One region of the Azonexus caeni genome, then DNA from elsewhere that is predicted to be linked to it. Evidence: predicted binding sites of a transcription regulator. Region 1 holds the regulator's gene; each other region holds the start of a gene.
What was found. Region 1 encodes sigma-54, which starts transcription at its own class of promoters, with help from an activator protein. Its sites were predicted from a motif close to TGGCACGCTTNCTGCTNA; they were not measured.
Positions count from the first base shown of each region.

Region 1 (5,438 bases):
GTCACAAACTGAGCATTCGCGTTGCCCTGCACGACAAGGGCAACGATGCGAATCAGGCGACACAACCCGAAACTCTCGCCAACCTGATGCGTATCGGCGGACACGCCCGGGGCGATCAAATTCTGTGCAGCGGCGCGATTGTTGCTGCGCTGCCGCCGAGCAGCGTCATCACCACGCAAGTGCGCCCGGATGTCAGCGACCTCTCCGAAGCGGACAACAAGTTACTGGTCTTCGAGATCAACTGGCCGGCAAAAACCGTCGCCACGCCGCAGCATCATTCGATGTTCGGGCCGCAAAATGCACCGCGGATCGCCGAACGACTCTGTCTGCGTTACCGGGGACAGGCTTACCTGATCGATTCGAAAGCGCCGGTGATCAGCCTGGGACGCGACCCCTCATGCAAGCTGCTGGTGGAGAACCGTCGCGTCTCCCGCCTGCATGCCCGAATCGAGCGCCGTGACGACGGGTATTATCTGGTCGACACCAGCACCAACGGCAGCTTCCTGACCCTGCAGGGCAGGCGGGAAATCATGGTGCGTAAGCACGAGGCCCTGCTCGACGGCAGAGGCATCATCTGCTTCGGCAGTTCGGCCAACGATACGGCCGCCGAGCGCATCGAATTCGAACACCTGTAAGCAGCGCGGCAACGCCGCTTTTCAAAGCGTTTCGTCGTTCATCACCCGGCTCTGCCGGTCAATGAAATCCTGCATCGAATCGATCCCGCGATACTGCAGGATGGTGTTGCGTACCGCCGCTTCCAGAAGTACCGCCAGGTTGCGCCCGGCGGCGACGGGAATCACCACCTTGCGCACCGGAACGCCCAGCACTTCCTGAGTCTGGGCATCGAGCGGCAAGCGTGGCGCATCTTCGGCAGCGATCGTCCGCTGCAGATGGACGATCAGCTTCAGCTTCATTTTCCGGCGCGACGCCGTTTCACCGAAGATGGTCCGGATGTTGAGCAGCCCAAGCCCACGTACCTCGAGAAAATCGCGCAACATGCCCGGGCAGCGGCCCTCGATCGTGGTCGGTGCAATGCGCGCCATTTCCACGACATCGTCGGCCACCAGGCCATGGCCGCGGGAAATCAGTTCGAGCGCCAGTTCCGACTTGCCGACCCCGGAATCGCCGGTGATCAGCACGCCCATGCCGAGCACGTCCATGAACACACCGTGCAGGCTGACCGTGTCGGCGAGGCGGGCGGAAAGATAGATGCGCAGGTGATCGATGACAGCCGAACAGTGCTTGGGCGAGAGGATCAACGGCACATCGGCCAGGCGACAGGCTTCGAGCACGAAATCAGGCGGCTTGAGTCCGTCGGCGACGATCATCGCCGGCGTCCTGGCCGACAGCAGGTCACTGAACAACTGGCCGAAACGGCGTTCGCCGATGCGCATCGCCCAGTCGTACTCGGCCTGCCCCATGACCTGCAGGCGTTCCGGGTGGATGATGTTGATGTGCCCGACGACGTCGGCGCCGTAATTGCTGGCCGCCTTCAGTTCGACCCGGCGGTCGGCGCGCTGACCGACCACCCAGTTGAACAGCAACTGCTCGCGGTTGTCCTGATATAGCTGCTCAAGGCTGATGTGGCGCACGGCGCGGAATCAGGATTTCTTGAACAGGGAGAGAACGGTCGCTACGTCGGGAGCTGCCAGCAGGGCTTCGCGGAAAGCGCGATCGGAGAAGCGTTGCGCCAGCTCGGACAGGATCTGCAGATGTTCCTCGGTCGCCTGTTCCGGTACCAGCAGGACGAAAAGCAGGGTTACCGGTCGGCCGTCCGGCGAGTCGAAGGGAATCGGCGTGGCCAGCCGGATCAGCGCACCAGCCGCCTGTTTCAGGCCCTTGATGCGGCCGTGCGGGATCGCGATACCCTGGCCGAGGCCGGTGGAGCCCAGCTTCTCACGGGCAAACAGGCTGTCGAAAATCTGCGTACGGGCCATGCCGAGACGACTTTCGAAAAGCATCCCGGCCTGTTCGAAAACACGTTTCTTGCTGCTCGCATCCAAATCAAGCAGGACCTGGTCGGCAGTCAGAATGTTGTCTAAGGGGTTCATGGGAGAGTGTTGAAGCAAAGAGACCGCAGCCGGAAACGACTGCGGTCAGGGCCGGCTTATTCGCCTTCTAGGTGCTGCGACGGCTTTTCACCACGGTGGTGATCCTGCACCTTCTGCTTGTATTTCTGGACCTGACGGTCGAGCTTGTCGAACATCGCATCGATCGCCGCGTAGAGATCGTCGCCGGCTTCCTCGACATGGATATCCTTGCCCGGCACGTGCAGGGTGACTTCCGCCTGCTGCTTGAGCTTTTCAACCGAGAGCACGACGCTGACGCCGGTAACCTTGTCGAAGTGACGCAGGACGGGTTCCAGCTTGTTCTCGACGTATTCGCGCAGCGCCGGGGTGACTTCAATGTGATGACCGCTGATTTGCAGATTCATTTTTTCTCCTCTCTCTACAGGGTCTTTCGTAAATTGACCGGCGGGATGTTCAACGATTCGCGGTATTTGGCGACCGTGCGTCGGGCAACGACGATTCCCTGCTGGCCTAGTATTTCGGATAATTGACTATCCGACAAGGGCTTCTTGCCATCCTCGGCCGAAATCAATTGCTTGATCAGGGCACGGATGGCGGTGGCAGAACAGGCACCGCCAGTATCGGTGGATACGTGGCTGCCAAAGAAGTATTTGAGCTCGAAAATTCCCCGCGGCGTCGCCATGTACTTCTGGCTCGTGACGCGTGAAATGGTCGATTCGTGGAGACCGAGCAGGTCGGCGATCTCGCGCAGGACCAGCGGCCGCATCGCGACTTCGCCGTGCTCGAAGAACTGGCGCTGGCGGTCGACGATGGCCTGGGTGACGCGGTGGATGGTCTCGAAACGCTGCTGGACGTTCTTGATCAGCCAGCGCGCTTCCTGCAGCTGGCCGCTCAGGTTGCCGTTGCCGCGCCGCTGCTTGGCGAGGATTTCCGCGTACAAACGGTTGATACGCAGGCGAGGGTAGGCATCGGGGTTGATGTAGGCCGTCCACTTGCCCTTGAGTTTCTTGACGATGACATCGGGCGTGATGTAACGGGCTTCAATCTGCGAATAGCCGGCAGCCGGCCGCGGATTGAGGCTGGTGATCAGCTCGTGGGCGCCCTTGAGGATTTCGTCGTCGCAACCGGTGAGCCGGCGGATCCGCGCAAAGTCACGGGCAGCCAGGAGTTCCAGGTGCTTGTCGGCGATGGCCATGGCCAGCGTCCGCTCGGCGCAATCTTCCTCGACCTTGAGCTGCAGCAGCAGACACTCGCGCAGATCGCGGGCGCCAACACCGGTCGGATCGAAGTTCTGGATGTGGCGCAGGGCGATGTCGAGTTCTTCGAGTTCGACTTCGTACTCGGCGGGCAGCGTTTCCCAGAGTTCCTCGAGCGGCGTCGCCAGGTAACCGTCGTCGTCGAGCGCCTCAATCAGGAAACGGACCAGACTGCGATCGCGTTCCGACATCTGGGTCATCCCCAGTTGCCAGCCGAGATGCTCGCGCAAGCTGACATTGGCCGCGTGACTGTCCTGCGGGTCGGTATCGTCGTCCTCGTCGCGCCCGGCGCCGGTAAAGGTGCCGGCATCGCTCGACCAGCGGTCGTCGTCGACGTCGTCAGGCGTCATCGGCGGCTCGCCCTGGACGTCCTCGCGGCTTTCCGGCGCAGCAGTGTTATCCGTCTGGCTCGTCTTGTCCGGTGAATCGAATTGCTGGGCGGCCGCGTACGATTCCGTCGGGCCGTCGTCGTCACGCTCCAGCATCGGATTTTCCAGCAGGTAGCGTTCGATCTCCTGCTGCATCTCGACCGTCGACAGTTGCAGCAGCTTGATCGACTGCTGCAGTTGCGGCGTCAGGGCGAGATGTTGCGAGAGTTTGAGCTGGAGAGCCGGTTTCATTGCGGAAATGGTCTGGTCACGAAGAGGTCAAAGCCGGAAATGTTCACCCAGATATACCTTGCGCACGCTTTCGTTGTCGACAATTTCTTCCGGCCGTCCAGAAGCCAGGACATGGCCGGCATTGATGATCACCGCGTGATCGCAGATGCCGAGGGTCTCGCGAACATTATGGTCGGTAATCAGGACGCCGATGCCGCGTTCCTTGAGGAAACGGATGATTTTCTGGATTTCCAGCACGGCGATCGGGTCGACACCGGCAAAGGGTTCGTCGAGCAGAATGAAGCGCGGGTTGGTCGCCAGCGCCCGGGCAATCTCGACGCGCCGCCGCTCGCCGCCGGAAAGCGCCGCCGCATTGACGTGGCGGACATGGCCGATGTGCAGTTCGCTCAACAACTCCTCAAGACGGGCAGCGATCTCGGTGGGCGACAGCTTCTGCAGTTCGAGCACCGCCTGGATGTTTTCCTCGACGTTCAACTTGCGGAACACCGACGCTTCCTGTGGCAGATAGGAGAGCCCGAGCCTAGCGCGGGCATGCATCGCCTGATGCGTCAGGCGCTCCTCGTCGATATAGACCTCGCCGCCGTCGGCGACCACCAGCCCGACGACCATGTAGAAGCAGGTAGTCTTGCCGGCGCCGTTCGGGCCAAGCAGACCGACCACCTCACCTGACCTGACTTCGAAGGAAACATCCTCGACGACGGTCCGCGCCTTGTAGCGCTTCTTGAGGTTATGGGCGGACAGGGTGGCTGACGGCAGGCTCATTCGTCTTCGACTCCACGCAGGACATGGCGGATCGCTTCATGGGAAAAGCCGCGATACTGCAGGAAACGCGTCTGTTTTGCACGCGCTTCCGGTGTTTCCGGCGGCTGACCGAACTTCCTGGCCCAGATTGCCCGGCAGCGCTCTACTTCATCGCCCGCTTCCGGCAGCGCCGCTTCGATCTCGCTCTCGCCGATACCGCGCTGCTTCAGTTCCTGCCGCAGACGGGCATTGCCGTAGCGCCCGGCATGGGCGACCACGCGTTGCCTGGCATAGCGATCGTCGGACAGCAGCCCCTGCTGCTCCAGGGCATCGAGCACCGCCAGCAGCGCCTCGCCGGACTCGGCCTGGGTGGCCAGTCGGGCATGCAGTTCGGCCCGGCTGTGCTCCCGCCGGGCCAGAAGTTGCAGGGCGCGATTGCGCAGTTCAGTCATCTCCAGCGGCGGAACGGGTCGGCTTGAGCACCTTGGCGGCGGCGGCCTCGCGGATCTTGGCCTCGATTTCGCGGGCGGTTTCCGGATGGCTGCGCAGGAACTCGCGCGCATTGTCCTTGCCCTGACCGATCTTCTCGCCCTGATAGGCATACCAGGCGCCGGACTTGTCGATCAGCTTGTGGGCGACGCCCATCTCGACGATCTCGCCCTCGCGGGAAATGCCCTCGCCGTAGAGGATGTCGAAGATGGCTTCGCGGAACGGGGGCGACACCTTGTTCTTGACCACCTTGACCTTGGTCTCGTTGCCGATCACCTCGTCGCCCTTCTTGATCCCGCCGA
Region 1 is NZ_JBKJAD010000001.1:208,238-213,675, reverse strand. It holds gene ACLIIZ_RS00940 (FHA domain-containing protein) at 1-635, shown strand, start outside; gene hprK (HPr(Ser) kinase/phosphatase) at 657-1,592, opposite strand; gene ptsN (PTS IIA-like nitrogen regulatory protein PtsN) at 1,602-2,051, opposite strand; gene hpf (ribosome hibernation-promoting factor, HPF/YfiA family) at 2,108-2,434, opposite strand; gene ACLIIZ_RS00920 (RNA polymerase factor sigma-54) at 2,449-3,906, opposite strand; gene lptB (LPS export ABC transporter ATP-binding protein) at 3,934-4,668, opposite strand; gene recX (recombination regulator RecX) at 4,665-5,099, opposite strand; gene recA (recombinase RecA) at 5,092-5,438, opposite strand, start outside.

Region 2 (5,438 bases), on a different contig from region 1:
AGCAGCTTGTCTTCGTTGCCGTCCATCGCCTCCTCGGCGAATTCGGCGACGCCGACCAGCGTCGCCTTGTCCGGCGTCACGTCATAGACGGCGAAACCCTCGGCGGCGCCGAAGTGCTGGTTGACCCGGGTCCGGTCGGTGGAGGCGAAGGCAACGCGCAACACGGCCTGCGGCGCCTGCTTAATGGACCAGACCAGTTGCAGACGACGTGACGACATGGCGCTGTCCGACGCCATCGCGGTCGTCGCTCCAGTAGAAAGAACGATAGGCTTCGAGTTCATGGTGTTGTCCCAGCATCAAATTGGCGATATCGAACAGGGCCTGCCGCGAACCGCGGTAACCCACCCAGGTACGGGCGTAGCCGCCCATCGTGTCGTACTGCGGGAAACCGGCGCGCAGCAGCGGCAGCGCGAGCCGGTGTGCGGTATCCACCGCGTGCGAGTTGGCGATCACCAGTTGCGCGCCGCCGGCGCGCGCCGCCACTTCCATGTCTTCCAGATCGCCGACGATGACCTTGGCAAGCGGCAGCGCGGCGAGGCTCTCGTGACGATGCGGGCTGACCGCCGCCACCACTTCGGCGCCCATGCCGCGCAGGAAACGCACCTGCATGCCGAGCAGGTCGGGGTCGGCGGCGAGCGCGATGCGCGCGAAGCCGAGCATGAAATGGCTGTCGACCATCGCATCCTGCAACTGGGCGCGCTGCCGCTCCACCTTCGCCGGCACCTCGCGCCCGGAAATCTCCGCCAGCGCCTGGGTGAAGGCATCGCAATCGTCGAGCCCCATCAGGCCGGTGAAGCGGAAATCGGGAACGCCGGTGCGTTCCTTGAGAATGTCGGCGGCCTTGGCCAGCGACGACCCGACCACCAGGGTCGCCGCCGACTCGCCCAGCGCCTCGATCTCGACGCGCGGCGTGCCGCCGATGGTGAGCGCCGAATACTCGGCCTCGACCAGGTGGCCGTCGAGCGAATCGCCGATGTCCGGAACCACCACCGGGCGCAGGCCGAAGGCCTCGACCCACTCCTTGATCGCCTCGATGTCGCCCGGCGTCAGCATCGCCGAAGCCAGCACGTTAACCTGCTTCGGCCGCCGCCCGGCGCAATCGCTCGCCGGCACCAGCGTCCGGATCAGCGCCTCGACCGCCAGCGCGAAGCCGCTCTCCAGGCAACCCAGATAATCCGGCGTATTGACCGGCACCACCGCCACGCCGTAGAACTCCGGATGGGCGGCGCGGAATTCCTTGACCGTGCGCAGGATATCGGTGCCCTGCGTCTCCGACAGACCGGTCGTCACCAGGCCGATGATGTCCGGTTTGCTCTTGTCGGAAAGCGTACGCAAGGCCTCGACCACGTTCTCGTCGGCGCCCATGATCGACGACATCTGATCCATCGCCGTCGTCTGCAGCGGGATCGGCTCACGGAAATGGCGCACGAAGAACACCTTGCCGAAGGCCGTGCAGCCCTGCGAGCCATGCATCAGCGGCAGGCTGCGATTGAGCCCGAGAAACGCCAGCGACGCGCCAACCGGCTGGCTCACCTTCAACGGATTCACCGCCAGCGCCTTCTTGGATTGGATGATTTCGGCCATGTGGGCAACACTCCTCAGAGATTGCCCACCTCAAAGCAATGAACGCGCCAAGAAAACAAATCAATCAAAACAATAACTTGAAAACACAGCTCGTGTCACAAACCCGACAAGGGCGATGATGGACAATGCACCGGCATGGCGCATCCGCCACCACGCCGTCAGCAGGAAGACGACTCGGCGCCACAGCGTCCCTCTTCCGCCGCCGAAATGCGGCGCAAGGCCGCCGCGGAACGCAGCAGGCTCTCGCTGATCGCCTGCTTGTTGGCATAGATGCGCTGCAGCGCCCGCTGCATCCGGGCAATGCCCTCGGCGTACTGCGCGAGATCGCCGTCCGTGCTGGCGGCTGAGTGGTGTTGAGCGTGTCGCATGACATTTCCTTTGTTGAAAACCCTGAGTACAGCTTAGCCGGACATGACGATGCAATCATTACGCCATTGGTCAGTGCAGCCCACTTGCGCGTCATCGCTGGCCCGCGGAAACGGCGTCCCGGCGCCATCCGGTAGCAGATGGCGGGGCGCTCGAGCGCTCAGCAGCCGGCCAAAATTCACCCCTCGTTCATATGCGATATGCAATCTTCGATGCCGCAACGTTCTGTTTTTGCCAGCCTATCCGCCAGAAAACAGCAAGCGTGGATGAAGACAGCATGGAACCTTGCCCCTTTCAGACCAACGATCCAGGAGTGAAACCCATGAAAAAAACGGTAATGAACCTGACCCTCTGTGCAATGTTTGCCCTCCCCCTCACGGTGCTTGCCCAGCAATGGGAAGCGCTGCCGAAACAGGCGCCGAGCCCGGCCGACAACCCGCAGACGGCGGCCAAGGTGGAACTGGGCAAGACCCTGTTTTTCGATCCGCGCTTGTCCGAACACGGCACGCTGTCATGCAATTCCTGCCATAACGTGATGGGCGGCGGCGACGACAACCGGCCGAACTCGATCGGCATGCACGACGCACGCGGCGGACGCAGCGCGCCCAGCGTCTGGAACGCCGCCTTCCTCTCTGCCCAGTTCTGGGATGGCCGCGCGGCGACGCTGGAGGACCAGGCCAAAGGGCCGATCACCAATCCGATCGAGATGGGGATGAGCGACGCCAAGGTGGCGATCGAGCGGCTGCAGGCGATTCCCGACTATCTGCCGCTGTTCAAGGCGGCTTTCCCGGAATCCCGCGAGCCGCTCACCATGGATAACGTGGCGAAGGCGATTGCCGCCTACGAGCGCACGCTGATCACCCCCGACACGCCGTACGACCGCTACGTCCGCGGCGACAAGAAGGCGCTCGACGCGCAACAGCTACGCGGCATGCAGACCTTTGCCGAAGTCGGCTGCAATGCCTGCCACATGGGCGCCAACTTCAGCGGTCCGGCGCTGCCCGCCGGCGAGGGCTTCTTCATGAAGTTCCCCAACATCGCCGGCAGTGAGTACGACAAGAAGTACGACCTGCTCGCCGACACCGGCCGCCACTCGGTGACCGGCAAGGACAGCGACCGCCACCTGTGGCGGGTGCCGACCCTGCGCAACGTCGCACTGACCGCGCCCTACCTGCACAACGGCAAGGTGGCGACCCTCGACGAAGCGGTGCGCTTGATGGCCAAAACACAGTTGAACAAGGAACTGACGCCGGCCCAGGTCAAGGATCTGGTCGCCTTCCTCGGCAGCCTGAGCGGCAATTTCCCGCAACAGACGATGCCGCGCCTGCCGATGACCCCGGGCAACAGCGTCGTGCCGCCGGTCGACCCGCATCTGACGGTGAAAACGGCGAAGAAGTAAGCCATCCATCCCATCCCTGAGCGCATCGCTTGCGGCTCCCGCCCTGGCGGGAGCCTGCCGACGGGCGACTCAGGTCAGATGGAGGACAACGTTGGCCGGGCCCAGGCTATAGGGAACGGCAACGAAGGTGAAGCTGGCGATCAGCAGGCCGCTGCCGAGGATTACGGCAAGCAGTTCGCGGAAGAATACGGTGTCGCGGAATTTCATGGTCTGCTCCTTGGGCGCCCGAAGGGGCGTGAAGTGAATGGCTGGTTTCTGCTCTGTCGGGGACGATGCCGCTGCTGCCTGCATCGACCATGACTGCATTCTGCGCGCCCCCACCTGAACCTCACCTGAGGCGCGCGTTCACCCCGAATTCATCAGCCAGCGCGGCGCCCACCCGCTCGACGACACCTTCCCAGTCCCCGGCCCGGCTTTGCCGGTACAACCTGGCGGCGGGATACCACGGCGTCGTCTCGCCGCTCGCCTGCCAGCGGTAGTCGGTTGCCCAGGGCAGCATCACCCACAGCGGCTTGCCGAGCGCGCCGGCCAGGTGGGCGGCCGCGGTATCGACGGCGATGACCAGGTCCATTTCGCCGATCAGGGCGGCGGTATCGGCGAAATCGCTCAGTTCGCCGGCATGGCTGGTCAACGCCGGGAAGTTGCCCAGGATTTCGGCGTCGCCCGGCGCGATCTCCTTGTGCAGGGCATGGAAAGCAAAAGGCAGGCACAGCAGCGGGGCGAGGGCGGCCAACGACAGGCTGCGCGCGGTGCGCGGATTGCGGTCCTGGTAGCGGTCCGCAGCACCCGACCAGACCAGCCCGATACGCGGCGCCCGCGCCGCGCCGAGGCGCCCGCGCCAGAGTGCCCGGCGCGCTGCTGGCACACCCAAATAAGGGAAGGCCGCCGGCACGCGGTCCGGCATCGTGCGCAGCGCGTGCGGCAGGCTCATGATCGGGCAGCGAAAATCGACCAGCGGTGCCCCATGGCCATCTTCCAGCACTGTGATCGCCCCGCCCAGGGTGGTAAACAGCTCGCATAGCGGCGCCGATGCCAGGAGCAGGACCCGGGCGCCCTGCTGTTCGGCCAGACGGGCATAGCGCGCGAACATGATCTGGTCACCGAAGCCGACTTCCGGTTCGATCAGCAGGGTTTTTCCCGCCAGCGGCTCACCGGTCCAAAGCGGCGTTGCGGCCAGAGGCGATGTCCCGGGACGGTAGCGGCTCTGCCAGCGCGCCTCGAAGAGCGGCCAGCCGCGGGCATAATCCCCGGTGAGCAGCAGCAATTCGGCGCGCGTGTACTGGGCTTCGGCAAAATCCGGCTGGAGGCGGAGCGCCCGCTCGCAACAGGCCAGCGCTTCGGCGAAGCGCCCGCACTCCTTGAGCAGGATCGCCTTGTTGTTCAAGGCCATCGGGTAATCGGGGCGAATCGCCAGCGCCCGGTCGTAACTGGCCAACGCCTCGTCGACCTGGTCGAGTTCGGCGAACAGGACGCCGAGATTGACATGGGCGTCGCCATGATCTGGACACAGCGCAATGGCCTGCCGGTAGCTGGCGAGCGCCGCCTCGTGCTGGCGCAGTTCGCCGAGCAGGATGCCACGGTTGTTATGGACGTCGGCAGCATTCGGATCGATGCGCAGCGCCTGCTCGTAGCTCGCCAGCGCCTCGTCGAAACGCCGCAGCTCCTTGAGCAGATGGCCACGATTGAGGTGGGCGCCGAGATAATCGGGCTTGCTCTCGATCGCCCGCGTGTAGCTGCTCAGCGCCTCGTCGACACGGCCCAGATGCGCCAGCAGCAGGCCACGGTTGAGCAGCGCCTCGGGAAAACCGGGGCACAGGGAAATCGCCCGCTCGTAAGCAGCCAGCGCCTCGTCGAAGCGATGCAGGCGAAACAGCAGGTTGCCGCGCAGGCAGTGACTGTCGGGAATCGCCGGCTGCAGCGCGATCGCCGCGTCGTAATTCTGCAGCGCCTCGGCCAACTGGCCGAATCGTTCCAGCAGGCTGCCGGCGTTGAGGAAAGCCTCGACGTATTGCCGAATGTGGCCGATGACGTGCTGGTAAGCCTCCAGCGCATCAGGCAGGCGCCCGGCCTGGTGCAGCGCAATCGCCTG
Region 2 is NZ_JBKJAD010000018.1:57,396-62,833, forward strand. It holds gene ACLIIZ_RS15630 (NifB/NifX family molybdenum-iron cluster-binding protein) at 1-218, opposite strand, end outside; gene nifN (nitrogenase iron-molybdenum cofactor biosynthesis protein NifN) at 181-1,584, opposite strand; gene ACLIIZ_RS15640 (hypothetical protein) at 1,743-1,952, opposite strand; gene ACLIIZ_RS15645 (cytochrome-c peroxidase) at 2,273-3,349, shown strand; gene ACLIIZ_RS15650 (hypothetical protein) at 3,419-3,556, opposite strand; gene ACLIIZ_RS15655 (tetratricopeptide repeat protein) at 3,678-5,438, opposite strand, start outside.
Region 2: the regulator sigma-54 is predicted to act here: its motif matches at 1,617-1,634, upstream of nifN (nitrogenase iron-molybdenum cofactor biosynthesis protein NifN).

Region 3 (5,438 bases), 340 kb from region 1:
GCAAGGTGCAGAAGCAGTTCTTCCCCAACTCGACCCGACTCGAACTCAACGTCGAACTGCGCCTGCAGGAAGGCGCCTCGCTGACCGCCACCGGAAACGCCGCGCGGGCGCTGGAAAGCTGGCTGGAGGCCGACCGCGCCAGCCACGACGATTTCTCCCATTACGTCTCGTGGATCGGCAGCGGCGTTCCCCGCTACTTCCTGTCGCTCGACCGCCAGTTGCCGGCCAGCAACGTCGCCCAGTTCATCATCGAAACACGCGACATGGCGGCCCGCGAAGCCCTGCGCGAACGCCTGATCGCCCATTACCGGCAGGCGCCCGACGGGGTTCGCGCCAACGTCGCGCGGATCGAGAACGGGCCGCCGGTCGGTTACCCGGTGCAATACCGGGTGGCCGGCGAGGACATCGCCGCGCTGCGCCGCATCGCCGAGGAAGTGGCGACCATCATGCGCAGCGACGAACGGCTGTCGAACGTCAATTTCGACTGGCACGAGCTGTCGAAGACGATCGCCGTCGACATCGACCAGGACAAGGCGCGCCTGCTCGGCGTTTCCAGCCAGGACGTCGCCGCCCTGCTCGCCATGTCGCTGCAGGGCTACAGCGTCAGCGCACTGCGCGAAGGCAGCAAGCGCATCGAGGTTGTCCTGCGCGGCGGCGACAAGGAACGCCACGACCCGGCCGCCCTCGCCGGCCTGATGCTGCCGACGCCCGCCGGGCGCAGCGTGCCGCTGTCGCAGATCGCGCGCCTGACGCCGGTCTTCGAACCCGGCCTGGTCTGGCGCCGCGACCGCGTGCCGACCATCACCGTGCGCGCCAACCTCTACGGCACGACGCAGCCGGCGACCATCGTCGACCATCTGCAAGGCCCCATCGACAGCCTGCGCCAGCGCCTGCCCGCTGGTTTCAGCATCGTTCCCGGCGGCTCGGTCGAGGAATCAGCGAAGGGCGGCAACTCGGTCAGCGCCGGTTTGCCGCTGTTCATCCTGGCGGTCGTCACCATCCTGATGATCCAGCTGCAGAACGTCTCGCGCGTCGTCATGGTGCTGCTCACCGCGCCGCTCGGGATGATCGGCATCACCCTCTTCCTGCTCGTCTTCAACCAGCCCTTCGGCTTCATGGCGCTGCTCGGAACGATCGCCCTGTTCGGCATGGTGATGCGCAACTCGGTGATCCTGGTCGACCAGATCGAGCAGGACCTGGCAAGCGGCCGCGCCCGTTGCGAGGCAATCGTCGAATCGACGGTGCGCCGCCTGCGGCCGATCGTATTGACTGCAGCAGCAGCGGTGCTGGCAATGATCCCGCTGTCGCGCAACGATTTCTTCGGACCGATGGCGATCGCCATCATGGGTGGCCTGATCGTCGCCACTGCGCTGACGCTGTTCTTCCTGCCGGCGCTCTACGCCGCCTGGTACAAGGTCGGCAAGACCGCCGCCTCAGCGTAGTCCGCCCAGTTCCTTCTGGATCGCCTGCAGGTTGCGCTCGTGCTGGGCAACGCGGTCGCGGTAGGGTGCCGTCCGTTCGGCCGGATTGCCGGTGCGCACGGCTTCCTGTTCGGCCAGTTCCTTGCGCGCCTGCTCCAGCTTGCGTTGCTCGCCGGCCAGTTCCTGTTCGAGAATCAGGCGACGGTCGCCATCACGCGCTTTCTGGGTGTCTTCCTGGACACGCGGGAAACCCGCCGGGGTCGGGTTACCGGCGGCGCGCGGGGCGCTGCGCGGCGCCGGGATCGTGTTGTGCTCTTCGCTGACGATCGCCTGGCAGTTCTTGTTGACCCGGCTGTTGGAGATCAGCACGCCGCCGCCGGCATCGGTGCACTTGTAGATGGTCTGGGCCGACAGCGCCAGCGGTGCCAGCGCCAGGGAGAGAATTAGCAGCTTGCGTGTCATCGTCATGCTTCCTGGAAACCGGGTCAGTGTACCGGAGTAAACGAGCGACTTGCCGAAAAGTGAACAAAAAAAGGGCGGGGAAACCCCCGCCCTTCCTGATTCCGGCGAGATATCAGCAGGAATAGTAGAGATCGAACTCGACCGGGTGCGTGGTCATGCGGATCTTGTTCACTTCTTCCATCTTCAGGGCGATGTAGGCATCGATCCAGTCGTTGGAGAAGACACCGCCACGGGTCAGGAACTCGCGATCCTTGTCCAGGTTTTCCAGGGCTTCCTCGAGCGAAGCGCAGACGGTCGGGATCTTGGCATCCTCTTCCGGCGGCAGGTCGTAGAGGTTCTTGTCAGCCGGGTCGCCCGGGTGGATCTTGTTCTGGATACCGTCCAGACCGGCCATCAGCAGCGCCGAGAAGCACAGGTAGGGGTTGGCGATCGGATCCGGGAAGCGGGTTTCGATACGACGGGCCTTGGTCGAAGCGACGAAGGGGATGCGGATCGAAGCCGAACGGTTCTTCGCCGAGTAGGCCAGCTTGACCGGCGCTTCGTAGTGCGGGACCAGACGCTTGTACGAGTTGGTACCCGGGTTGGTGATCGCGTTCAGCGCCTTGGCGTGCTTGATGATGCCGCCGATGTAGTAGAGGGCGGTTTCCGACAGGCCAGCGTACTGGTCACCGGCGAACAGGTTCTTGCCGTCCTTCCAGATAGACTGGTGCACGTGCATGCCCGAGCCGTTGTCACCGACGATCGGCTTCGGCATGAAAGTGGCGGTCTTGCCGTACTGGTGGGCAACGTTGTGCACCACGTACTTCAGGATCTGGGTCCAGTCGGCACGCTTGACCAGGGTCGAGAACACGGTACCGATTTCACACTGGCCGGCGTTGGCCACTTCGTGGTGGTGCACTTCGACCGGCACGCCCAGCGATTCGAGGGTGAGAACCATGGCCGAACGGATGTCGTGCAGGCTGTCGACCGGGGGAACCGGGAAGTAGCCGCCCTTGACGCCCGGACGGTGGCCGGAGGAGCCATTGCCGTCGTTGGCTTCGCCGGACTTCCAGGCGGCTTCGCCGGAATGGATCTTCAGGTTGCAGCCGGACATGTCGACCGACCATTCGACGCCGTCGAAAATGAAGAATTCGGGTTCCGGACCGAAGTAGGCGGTGTCACCGACGCCGCAGGACTTCAGGTAGGCTTCGGCGCGCTTGGCGATCGAGCGCGGATCGCGGTCGTAACCACGACCGTCGGCCGGATCGACGACGTCGCAGGAGAGGACGACGGTGGTTTCGTCGAAGAAGGGATCGACGTAGGCGGTGGCCGGATCCGGCATCAGCAGCATGTCGGAAGCCTGGATACCCTTCCAGCCGGCGATCGAGGAGCCGTCGAAGGCATGGCCGTTTTCGAACTTGTCTTCGTCAAAAGCGGAGACCGGCACGGTAACGTGCTGTTCCTTGCCACGGGTGTCGGTGAAGCGGAAATCGACGAACTTGGCGTCGTTTTCCTTGATCATGTTGATCACGTCTTGCGGGGTTGCCATACGCGTTAGTCTCCTAAGAAAACAGGATGCCGGCCGGGCCGGCGCCATTCAAAATCCAGCGCCTGAGAGATAGCAGAAAGCATGCCAAGGGTCCCGAGCGAAGTTTTTCATTGTGCCACAAGGGACTGGCAGGGAATATAGGCAAATGCACGCACCGTTTTTGTGCATTCAGGGATAGACGGCACCACTATGGTGCCGCCGTGCAATTCAGGCGCAGCGCGTGCACCACCGGCACCGCCTTCAAGCGCTCGGCCAGACGCGACTCCATCTCGCACAGCGAAGCACAGCCGGCCAGAGAACCCAGGGCAAAATAGAGATCGACCTCGACCTGACCTCCGACATAGTGCAGGACAATCCGATCCGGCGCCGGCAGATCGACGAGCAGCGGCGCCAGTTGGGGCAACAGCGATTCGCGCCCGGGCAGGCCGAGCGCCGAACGATCGGGCTCGACATCATCGTCGGGATCGACGTGCACCAGCACATCAAGTACTTCCGGGTGCTCCCTGAGCACGGCCGCCCGCGCCGATTCAGCGATATGGTGCCCTTCCGAGACGCTGATCCGCGGATCGACCTGAACATGCGCATCAACCAGCACCTGGTGCGCCATGCGCCGCGTGCGCAGGGCATGCAGGTCGAGCACACCGGGCGTCGCGCACAAGGTGTTGCGGATCGCCGTGACGCGGGCTTCGTCGAGCCCGGTGTCGATCAGCTCCTCGATCGCCTCCCAGGCCAGCTTGCCGCCCATGCGCAGGATCATGAAGCCCATCAACGCCGCCGCCAGCAGGTCGAGGAAGCCCCAACCGAGCAGCGCGCCGCCGATGCCGACCACGACCACCAGCGCCGACGCCGCGTCGGCCCGGGTATGCAAGGCGTTCGCGGTCAGCAGTTGGGAACGCAGTTTCTCGGCAACCCTGATCAGGTAACGGTAGAGGCCTTCCTTGGCGACAACGGTGAAAACGGCAATCCAGAAAGCTTGCATGGCGATCGCCGGTTGACTGCCATGTTCGCCGAGGCGCATCGAGGAATCCCACAGAATACCGGCGCCGATCAGCACCAGAGAGACGCCGAGCGCCAGCGTCGCCGCCGTCTCGACGCGGCCATGGCCGTAGGGGTGAGCGCGGTCGGCGGGCACCACGCTCTGCCGGCTGGCCCAGATGACGAGAAAATCGGACAACAGATCGGAAAAGGAGTGCAAGCCGTGCGCCACCAGCGATTGCGAGTGCGCCAGCCAACCGACGATCAGTTGGGCGACGGTCAGCGCGAGGTTGACCAGCACGCTGATCCAGGTCGCCTTCTGTGCCTCGCCGGCACGGTCCGCAGCACTGCCCGGCGGCCCGGAATCCACTTTTCCCATCGGGTCTGTCCTATATACTGTAGGGCCAAGATTCTAGCAGCGATCCACCATGGGCAAACTCAGCGACATTCTCGACATCGCGCATTCCCGGGCCGAAGGCCTGGAACGTCCCTATCAGGGTGAGCTGTTGCCGGCCGAAGCCTACGAGCTCCTGCAGCACGCCCCGGGCGCCCGCCTGGTCGACGTGCGGACGCGAGCCGAATGGGACTGGGTCGGCCGCATTCCCGGCGCCGTCGAGATTGAATGGAACCAGTACCCGGGTGGCACCCGCAATCCGCATTTCCTCGCCGAACTGCGCCGCCAGGTCGATCCGGAAGCGCTGCTCATGTTCATCTGCCGCAGTGGTGTCCGTTCGATCGGCGCCGCCGCAGCCGCCAGCGACGCCGGCTACACCAACTGCTACAACGTGCTCGAAGGCTTCGAGGGCGACAAGGACGCCAAGGGCCATCGCAACACCGTCGGCGGCTGGCGGCGCGCCGGCCTGCCCTGGCATCAGGGATAATTCGAGTTTCTGCGCGGCCGTCCGCGCCATTTCCGGAATCAGCATGCACACCGCGACCCTTTCCTTCGCCCCCTTCAACGACCTTGCCGACGACGACTGCCAGGAGCGCATTCGCGCCGCCCGCGCCAAGCTCGGCAAGAAGGCCGTGATCCTCTGCCACCACTACCAGCG
Region 3 is NZ_JBKJAD010000001.1:547,534-552,971, reverse strand. It holds gene ACLIIZ_RS02510 (efflux RND transporter permease subunit) at 1-1,442, shown strand, start outside; gene ACLIIZ_RS02505 (DUF4124 domain-containing protein) at 1,434-1,883, opposite strand; gene glnA (type I glutamate--ammonia ligase) at 1,996-3,411, opposite strand; gene ACLIIZ_RS02495 (cation diffusion facilitator family transporter) at 3,599-4,765, opposite strand; gene ACLIIZ_RS02490 (rhodanese-like domain-containing protein) at 4,815-5,267, shown strand; gene nadA (quinolinate synthase NadA) at 5,311-5,438, shown strand, end outside.
Region 3: the regulator sigma-54 is predicted to act here: its motif matches at 3,481-3,498, upstream of glnA (type I glutamate--ammonia ligase).